Regions from separate parts of the Robertmurraya mesotrionivorans genome, predicted to be linked through region 2. Evidence: riboswitches for the same ligand, from Rfam matches in the RefSeq annotation. Region 2 holds a riboswitch; each other region holds the start of a gene.
What was found. Region 2 has a riboswitch for glycine ahead of gcvT (glycine cleavage system aminomethyltransferase GcvT). Riboswitches for the same ligand answer to the same signal wherever they lie in the genome.
Positions count from the first base shown of each region.

Region 1: another riboswitch for glycine. It lies ahead of ACRX5O_RS06990 (ACT domain-containing protein); the one in region 2 lies ahead of gcvT (glycine cleavage system aminomethyltransferase GcvT).
Region 3: another riboswitch for glycine. It lies ahead of ACRX5O_RS17975 (amino acid permease); the one in region 2 lies ahead of gcvT (glycine cleavage system aminomethyltransferase GcvT).

Region 1 is NZ_JBPCCH010000003.1:113,753-117,036, forward strand. It holds gene ACRX5O_RS06980 (sugar ABC transporter ATP-binding protein) at 1-257, opposite strand, end outside; gene ACRX5O_RS06985 (ABC transporter substrate-binding protein) at 345-1,316, opposite strand; glycine riboswitch at 1,836-1,913, shown strand; gene ACRX5O_RS06990 (ACT domain-containing protein) at 2,004-2,279, shown strand; gene ACRX5O_RS06995 (PFL family protein) at 2,297-3,284, shown strand, end outside.
Region 2 is NZ_JBPCCH010000001.1:452,677-455,960, reverse strand. It holds gene gcvPA (aminomethyl-transferring glycine dehydrogenase subunit GcvPA) at 1-856, opposite strand, end outside; gene gcvT (glycine cleavage system aminomethyltransferase GcvT) at 873-1,985, opposite strand; glycine riboswitch at 2,125-2,216, opposite strand; gene ACRX5O_RS02290 (DEAD/DEAH box helicase) at 2,384-3,284, shown strand, end outside.
Region 3 is NZ_JBPCCH010000013.1:50,041-53,324, reverse strand. It holds gene ACRX5O_RS17990 (glycoside hydrolase family 30 protein) at 1-789, shown strand, start outside; gene ACRX5O_RS17985 (hypothetical protein) at 869-1,351, shown strand; gene ACRX5O_RS17980 (hypothetical protein) at 1,452-1,607, shown strand; glycine riboswitch at 1,777-1,853, shown strand; gene ACRX5O_RS17975 (amino acid permease) at 2,016-3,284, shown strand, end outside.

The DNA of each region.
Region 1 (3,284 bases), on a different contig from region 2:
TTCCACCGCACTTCTTCACCTTTGTAGATAATCGATCCGCCATCAGGTTGGTACACACCTGCCATTATTTTCATTAAAGTAGATTTCCCTGCACCATTCTCACCCATTAATGCATGAACTTCCCCTTTAAAAAGCTCAATATCAACGTTTTGTAACACCTTCACACCAGAAAACTGCTTTGTTACACCCTTCATACTCATTATAGGTTGTTCATTTAGAGAATAATGCTTCGTTTGTTGCTTTTTCGTTACGTTCATTACTGCCCCTCCCTACATACATTTGGTGTAAACATAGTGCTCGATATTAGAGCACTATGTTTATCTTTTCATTCCGAGGGGTACTGATTACCACCCACTATATGAATCAACATTTTCTTGAGTAATGAATTCAGTTGGGATAAGAACTTCTGAGTCTACTTTCTCTCCATCTATTATTTTTAATGCTAAAGCTACACCATCAATCACCATCTGATTAGGGAACTGTGCTGAAGTACCTGCAAAGCTGCCACCTTTATTCAGTGCATCAACTGCAGCAGGAGCACCATCAACACTTACGAGAAAGAACTCATCTTCTCTACCAGCTTGTTCTTGAGCAATTTGTACTCCGACAGCTTCTTCGTCATTAATGGTAAAAACGGCATCAATTTTCTTATTGGCAGATAATATTCCTTCCATTACAGTAAGCGCCTTCTCACGGTTACCTTCTCCGTTCTGGTTAGCAACCACTTTAATGTCAGGATATTTGCTTATCACTTCATTAAAGCCCTTAATTCTATCTGTTACAGCTGATACAGGAGGTCCATCAATAATGACAATATTTCCTTTTTCATTCAATTGCTCTACTAAGTACTCAGCAGCTAATCTCCCCGCTTGAACATTATCTGACATCACAACTGTATCGATTCCACCTTCTGCAAAACCGTCAAGAGCGACAACCGGAATTCCAGCTGCTTTTGCTTGACTAACTGCACCTGCAATCCCAGCCGAATCAAATGGACTTAACAAAATGAGATCGACTTTCTTTGTAATGAAGTCTTCAATTTGTGCCGTTTGCTTTGCCAGATCATGATCTGCACTCACAGTAATGACTTCTGCATCATATTTAGCAGCAACTTCTTCAGCCCCTTTGGACATTGCTACGAAGAATGGATTCCCTAAAGTTGGAACGGTCAACCCGATCTTAAGTTGTTTTTCTTTATCATCAGTATTATTTTCATCCGTAGCATTCGTAGAAGAGCTCTCTCCACTGCTACAAGCATTTAATAAAGTTAAGAGTAATACGAATAAAATAATGTGGAATCTCTTCATGATTTTCATGGTATCAAAACCTCCAAATAATAATTTCCTAGAATAATAGTTGTTTTTCAAAATACAAATCTTGAAAAAAAGTTTGTTTTGCCATACCATAAAAATGAGTTCTAAAATTCTAAAGAATTTTAGGCATACTCAAATAGAGGTATGATTTAGGGTTTTTTTCCATTTGGCCGTGGGTCCCCCTGAATCGTACTTTTTTCTTGCTTTTTTTTGCTACAGGAAAATAGAAATTCTATCTAGTAGATTTTCCTTTATTATGTATAAGCCTCACCTCCAAAAATATAGCGCTTTCATAAATCGTTTACATTCATTCATAAACGTGGATGTTTTTGCTCGTTTATGCTCATTTTTGATTATATGTTCTTTTTTACCATTTTTCAATATTAATTTTCAGAAAAGTCAAAATCGATACCGTCTTTTTTTTATTTTTCACAAATTTTAATTGACTGAATTATTATTTATTGATAATATCTTACTTAATTCAATACAGCCGCCATGATGGTAGTGGATCAAACTATTACCGGAGCAGCTTCTGGAGAGACCGTATGTATACGGCGCCGAAGGATTCACAATCTCAGGCAAAAGGACAGGAGAGAATGTTTGCATAATAATATTTTGCACACTCTTCTTACCCGAGATTGGAGATACTCCAATCTTTTTTTATTTCAAAAAAATAATGAGGTGGAACGAATGGAAAGAAGACGTGCAGTGGTAAGTGTGATTGGAAAGGACAAGGTTGGCATTATATCAAAAGTGACAACTATTCTCGCTGAAAATAATATGAATATTTTGGATATCAGCCAAACCATTTTACAAGACTTTTTTACCATGATGATGATTATTGACGTGACCGGAAATGAAAATTTGTCAAAACTCCGTGACCAACTGGACTTAGTTGGAGAGGAAATGGATTTAAAAATAAACATTCAGCTTGAAGAGATTTTTCAAGCGATGCACAGAATTTAGTTAGGTGGTGACTGTATATGACAATTGCAATGGATGAAATCCTTCAAACAATACGAATGGTTCAAATGGAAAACCTTGATATCCGAACAGTAACAATGGGAATCAGTCTCCGTGATTGTGCGGATTCCGATTTCCATAAAATGCAGCAAAATGTATTTCATAAAATAACTACTTATGCTAAGGATTTAACGAAAGTAGCAGAAGAAGCAGAAAAGGAATTTGGCGTTCCGATTATTAATAAGCGTATATCTATTACCCCGATTGCTGAAATCCTAGGAAGTGCAACCGTTGAACAAACCGTGGAGCTTGCAAAAACTCTTGACCTAGCCGCAAAGCAATTAGGTGTAGATTTTATCGGAGGATTCTCTGCCCTTGTTCACAAAGGATTTTCTAAAGGAGATGAGACCTTACTTAAAGCCTTGCCAGAAGCACTTAGTGTAACAGAGCGCGTTTGCTCCTCAGTTTCAGTCGCCACCACTCGCACCGGTATCAATATGGATGCGGTTAGGCAATTAGGATATGTTATCAAAGAAGCAGCCGAGCGGACAAAGGATCAAAATGGAATTGCGTGTGCTAAACTCGTCGTATTTTGTAATCCAGTTGAAGATAATCCATTTATGGCAGGAGCTTTTCATGGAGCTGGAGAAGGCGAAGTTGTTATTAACGTTGGAGTTAGCGGCCCTGGCGTCGTATTGAACGCGTTAAAAAAACACCCACAAGCTGACCTAGGAGAAGTATCTGATATTATCAAAAAAACAGCGTTCAAGATTACACGTGCAGGTGAGCTTATTGGTAGAGTGGTAGCCAATCGGCTCGGCATTCCGTTTGGAATTATGGACCTCTCCTTGGCTCCTACCAACGCCATTAATGATAGTGTTGCAGAAATCTTAGAGGAAATCGGTCTTGAGCGCGTAGGTACTCATGGAACGATCGCAGCCCTGGCCCTCATGAATGATGCGGTAAAAAAAGGTGGAGCCATGGCCAGTTCTTATGTTGGTGGATTAA
Region 2 (3,284 bases):
TATTCGTTACCGCAAAATAACCACAATGTGGTCCACCAAATGAAGTTGGAATTCCAAACGGCTGTGCATCTCCCGCTACAATATCAGCACCAAACGCTCCCGGAGGTGTTAATGCACCAAGGGACAAAGGATTGCTCGATACTACAAACATTGCTTTGTTCGCGTGAATGATTTCTTCGAGCTCCTTCATCGGCTCGATTCTTCCAAAGAAGTTTGGATACTGGACGATAACCGCTGCAATATCATCACCCATTTCGCTCTTTAAAGCATCTAAATCAGTGACACCATCTTTGTATGGAATCTCTACGACTTCTACGTATTGTCCTTTTGCATACGTCTTGACTACATCCTTTGTTTCTGGATGTACCGTACTAGAGAGAAGTACCTTTTTACGCTTCGTATGACCAGAGCTTAGCATCGCTGCTTCTGCCAAAGCGGTACCCCCGTCGTACATAGAAGAGTTAGCTACGTCCATACCTGTTAATTCACAAATCATTGTCTGAAATTCAAAGATCGCCTGTAACTCACCTTGTGAGATTTCAGGTTGATAAGGAGTATACGCTGTGTAAAATTCTGAACGTGAAAGAACATGGTCAACAATGACAGGCATGTAATGATCATACACACCAGCTCCTAAAAAGGAAGTATGTGAGCGTAAGTCGGCATTTTTAGCTGCCAAAATTGTTAATTCTTTTAATAAGGCTGTCTCCGATTTAGCTTTTTTTATATTATATTCTCCCTTAAACTGAACACTTTCTGGAATATCGTTAAAAAGCTCCTGTACATCGGAAATTCCGATCTCTTCTAGCATGGCTTTTTTATCGGTTTCTGTCATTGGTAAGTAGCGATGCTTCATGACTTTTGTTCCTCCCTTATTTCTTTTCCCTTTTATAAAATGGTGTTGGTACCACTTTCACCTTCAAGCGTTTCCCACGAATCTCAATTGTTAGCTCCGACTCTCTAGATACGACTGCTGAATCAACTAACGCTAAGCCAATATTTCTTTTCAACGTAGGTGATTGTGTTCCAGTTGTTACTTCTCCTACTAGTTGTTCACCCACATACACCGGATATCCATGTCTTGGGATGCCTCGGTCAATCATTTCAATTCCTATAAGTTTACGAGGGACTCCAGCTTCCTTTTGCTGCTTTAAAGCTTGCTTCCCAATAAAATCTTCTTCCTTATTTACTTTCACAGCGAAACCAATACCAGCCTCTAACGGAGAAATTGAGGAAGAAAGCTCCTGACCATAAAGGGCCAAATTAGCCTCGAAGCGAAGGGTATCACGAGCGCCTAAGCCACAAGGAAGAACGCCTTCTTCTTTACCTGCTTCAAGAATTGTTTCCCATAGGAAAGTCGCATCCTCACTATTACAGTACACCTCAAAGCCATCTTCTCCGGTGTACCCAGTTCTTGAAACAAGCGCCTCTTTTCCTCCAATGGAAACATTCTCTTGGAATTTAAAATATCCAATTGTCGAAAGGTCAACTGTTTCAACAAGCCTCTGGAGAACCTGTTCAGCAAGTGGCCCTTGAAGAGCTAACTGGCCCATTTGTTCAGAAAGATTTTGAAGCCTTACATCCCCCTCAACATAATCGTTTAACCATGTAAAGTCTTTTTCGATATTTGAAGCATTTACAACAAGCAAATAATGGTCGTCATTCAATTTATAGATTAGAAGATCATCGACAGTACCACCATTCTCGTAGCACATAGCAGTATATTGTGCACCACCAATTTGCAGCTTCGATACATCATTGGTCATCATTTTTTGAAGGAATGCCAAACTGTCTGTCCCTTTCACTTCAATTTCTCCCATATGAGAAACATCGAACAATCCTGCCTTCGTTCTTACAGCCTCATGTTCTTCTTTAATGCTTGAAAATTGAACAGGCAGTTCCCATCCTCCAAAGTCAATGGTTTTCCCACCATACTGTTGATACACGTCAAAAATCGGTGTTCTTTTTAGTTGCGCCACTATCATTTCCCCCTTATAAAATCATAAAAAAAGGACAGAGACCCCCCTCTTTGCTTAAGAAAGGTCTCTGTCCTGGCACCTGAAAGTTTACCGTTTGGCTGTCCCCTTTGGTGGCTTCAAATGAATGAAGCGCTCTCCAGAGCTGCGTCAAACAAGAGTTCTTTTGCCTGAGAGATTCACAAATTTTTGCTTGCTCCTTCGGCGCTACTTTGAAGTAGTCTCTCCCCTTGTTCTCATTCGCATTATAAAAATTCCCAATTTGGATAATACTAAGCTGTACTTATAGAACATTCGTCAAAATAAACTATAATGTGACAAATTTCAAAACTTTTAAGATATTATCATCCTACCATTTCGAAACCCATACGGCAATATATTTATCGATCAAAAAGGGAGTTGTTTTTATGACGGTAGAGATTGAGTTTGATTCCTCTTGGCAGGAGGGGCTGGTAGAGAAAATTACAAATGATGGTCCTTGGGGGAACTTTGAGTTATATAAGCTAGCGGTAGAGGTAGAAAAACATACGGTTATTGATAACTTTGAGGGATTACAAGCTCCCAAACATCTTCCCAATTTAACACCGCTTCCCCATCAGCTAGAAGTCGCCAAGCAAGTAGTTGAAAACATGAACGGAAAAGCCATTCTTGCAGATGAAGTAGGTCTAGGGAAAACGATCGAAGCAGGACTCATTTTAAAAGAATACATGATCAGAGGTCTTGTAAAAAAAGTCCTCATTCTTGTTCCCGCCTCCCTCGTTACCCAATGGTCATACGAGTTAACAAGTAAGTTTTATATTCCGGCAGTTTCACAACGTAAAAGCTATGTCTGGGAACAATGTGATGTGGTCGTATCTTCTATTGATACAGCTAAACGGGCTCCTCATAGAGAAATCATTCTCTCCCAAGATTATGATCTTATTATTATTGATGAAGCACATAAATTAAAAAACAATAAAACAAAAAACTATGAATTTGTACAAAGCTTAAAGAAAAAATTCTGCTTACTTCTAACAGCAACCCCAATTCAAAATCGAGTTGGTGAGATTTTCAACCTTGTCTCTCTCTTAAAACCTGGTCATCTAGGAAATGAATCTGTGTTTAATGAAAAATATAAGAAGGATTCCCGAGATATTAACGATAATGAACATTTAAAAGAGCTTGTGAATAAAGTGATGATCAGAAATCGTCGAGCAGACACAGGTATTGAATGGACGAAGAGACAAGTTGAAACAATCCCTATTGAGCTTACTAAGGAAGAGCAGGATTTGTATGATTCTGTTACTGAACTACGGTCAGAGGGAGACT
Region 3 (3,284 bases), on a different contig from region 2:
GAAAAAGGGCTTCCGATTGATAGTATTACTATTCAAAATGAGCCAGACTTTACGTCACCTAATTATCCAACGATGAGTATGAGCGCGGAAGAACAAGCTGTGTTTATTGGAAAATACTTAGGTCCGGCACTTGAATCGAACAAGATCGATACAAAAATTATTGCCTATGATCATAACTGGGAGGGGGCTTCCGAATTTATTTCTACAGTGCTTCAACATGAGGACGCGAACAAATATACAGAGGGAGCTGCGTTTCATTGTTATAAAGGAACACCGGAATCTATGACTCGAGTACATGCCAATTTCCCTGATAAACATATTTATCTATCTGAGTGCAGTGGTGGTGAATGGAGCGAGGATTTTGGGGATAATTTAAGTTGGCAAATGTCCAATTTGATTATTGGAGGTCCAAGAAACTGGGCGAAGAGTGTGTTGATGTGGAATATGGCACTAGATGAAAAAGGAGGGCCAACCAATGGAGGTTGTGAAAATTGCCGTGGGGTTGTCACGATTAATCAGGAAACTGGGAAAGTGACGATGAATGTTGAATACTATTCAATCGGGCACGCAAGTAAATTCGTTCAAGCTGGAGCGATAAGAATTGCTTCAACAAGCTTTCCTGGAATCATTGAGACGATTGCCTATGAAAACCTTGATCATTCTACTGTACTTATCGCCTTAAATCCTAGTGATAATGAAACAAGGTTTCAAGTTAATGATAGAGGTTCATTTTTTACGTATACTCTTCCTCCTAAAAGTGCGGTTACTTTTATATGGGAAATGAAATAGGTTGAGATAAATAGTAGGGGAATTTATGTGTAAGTTACCTATATTATGGGAAGTTTAAAAAATAAAAAAGGAAAATGATATGATAGGTCTGATTATTGCCATTATACTTTTTAATCTTATTGCCTTTAAAACGAATAAAAGATTGACTGCTAATCAAATTGTACATATTTGGGTGTTTACAATTGCATTTCAGGTGGGCTTTGATCTTTTTGTAGAATTTAAATATCATGGATATTGGTATTTTAATAAAGGTATTGATTGGGTAGGTCTCCTTCCACATACTGTGCTTATTCCACCAGTTAATATGATGTTTCTGAACTGGTTTCCTTTTAAAAAATCGGTTTGGAAAAGATTCATTTATATTTTCTTTTGGGTAATTGGAATTCTAATCTATGAATCGATAACCTTGCTTCCCGAACCTTGGGGATATTTTCACTATGGTTGGTGGAAGCTGTGGCATGCAGCGATTGTGGACCCAGTATTACTCCTAATTTTGCTAGGATATTATAATTGGGTTCGTAAGTTAGAGTCTCAACTATTTGATAATACTATTCAAAAGTAAAATGCTCTTTGTTAAGGGCATTTTTTATTTTAAGGTTTTCTTAAGGTTTGTCTTGAATAATTACTGAAATTTGAGTGAAGTAATTAGGAGAAGGTGTATTATGAAATCTAGGTGGTCCGTTTGGTTAGAAAGAACAGATATTTACCGTTGGTTATTTGGTGCAACGGTTATTCTTTATTTTTTTAGTGGTGACTACATATCCAAGCAAACAATCAGAAGGATCTACTTATCAAATAGTAGGTTCATAATGTGTTAAATTAAATTGATCAACATATCACAAAAATATTCTTGACCAACTAAAAGAATACTGTTAGAATTACAAATTATTGTACGATAATAGCTTTGGAGTTTGTTGAAAGCAACAAATCTAGGCTGTAAATAAAATAATTAAGCGAGCTATGATTGTTATGGGTCAAACTATAACAGGAGCGGCTTCTGGAGAGATCGCGTATTGCGACGCCGAAGGGTTCACAATCTCAGGCAAAAGGACAGAAGAGTAAAGATACTATTTGGTATGATTGGAAGAGTAAGTAAGTCTCTTTTATCATTTTACCATGTGTATTTGTTATTCTGACGTTTTAAGAGATTGGGGGGAACTCCAGTCTCTTTTTTTATGGCTATTATTCTTACAATAATTATTAGAGAGAAAACGGAGGAATTTCAAGTGGCACAGCATGAGTTAAAAAGGGAACTGAAAAATCGTCACGTACAACTAATCGCAATTGGTGGAACGATTGGTACCGGCTTATTTTTAGGTTCAGGAAAAGCAATTTCATTAGCAGGTCCCTCAATCATCTTAGCTTATTTAATAGTGGGTATAGCAACCTTTTTTGTTATGAGAGCATTAGGGGAGCTTTTGTTATCGAATGCAGGTTATCAATCGTTTACCGATTTTGCAGTGGATTATATTGGGCCATGGGCAGGCTTTGTAACAGGGTGGACGTACTGGTTCTGTTGGATTATGACGGCGATGGCCGATATTATTGCGGTAGGAATGTATGTGCAGTATTGGTTCGATATTCCGCAATGGGTACCAGCACTCATCTGTTTAATCATTTTATTAGGATTGAATCTATTAACAGTAAAGCTTTTTGGAGAATTAGAATTTTGGTTTGCTATTATTAAGGTTATAACGATTCTTGCTTTAATTGTTATTGGGGTTGTTTTACTAGTTATTGGATTTAAAACAGAGGCAGGAACGGTGTCTGTACAAAATTTATGGCAACACGGAGGGTTTTTCCCGAATGGAATTAGCGGCTTTTTGTTTTCTTTCCAAATGGTCGTATTTGCTTTTGTTGGAGTAGAGTTGGTTGGTGTATCAGCTGCAGAAACAGCTAATCCAAAGAAAAATATTCCTTCAGCGATAAACAAAATTCCTTTAAGAATTCTGTTCTTTTATGTAGGTGCTCTAATTGTTCTGCTTTCTATTAATCCATGGAACCAGTTGAATGCAGATACAAGTCCTTTTGTTAAGACCTTTAGTTTAGTTGGTATTCCCGTTGCAGCTGGAATCATTAACTTTGTCGTATTAACGTCTGCTGCATCTGCGAGTAATAGTGGATTATTCTCTACAAGCCGTATTATGTATAACTTAGGACGTCAAAATGGTGGAACGGGTATGCTTTCAAAATTAAACAAAAATGCAGTGCCAAGTAATGCACTACTTATTTCAACGGTCATTGTTTCTGTGGGGACACTTTTAAGTAAACTCATCCCCGAGCAAGCCTTTGGAATTGTGACAACCATAAGTGCCATTTGTTTCATTTGGGTGTGGAGCATTATATTAATCTCTCATATTAGATATAAGAAAACTCGTCCTGATTTACATCAAAAATCAGTATTTAAAGCTCCTCTAACACCATTTATTAATTATGTTGTACTAGCACTTTTTGGGTTTATTTTACTTGTGATGCTTATTTCAGAATCCACTCGT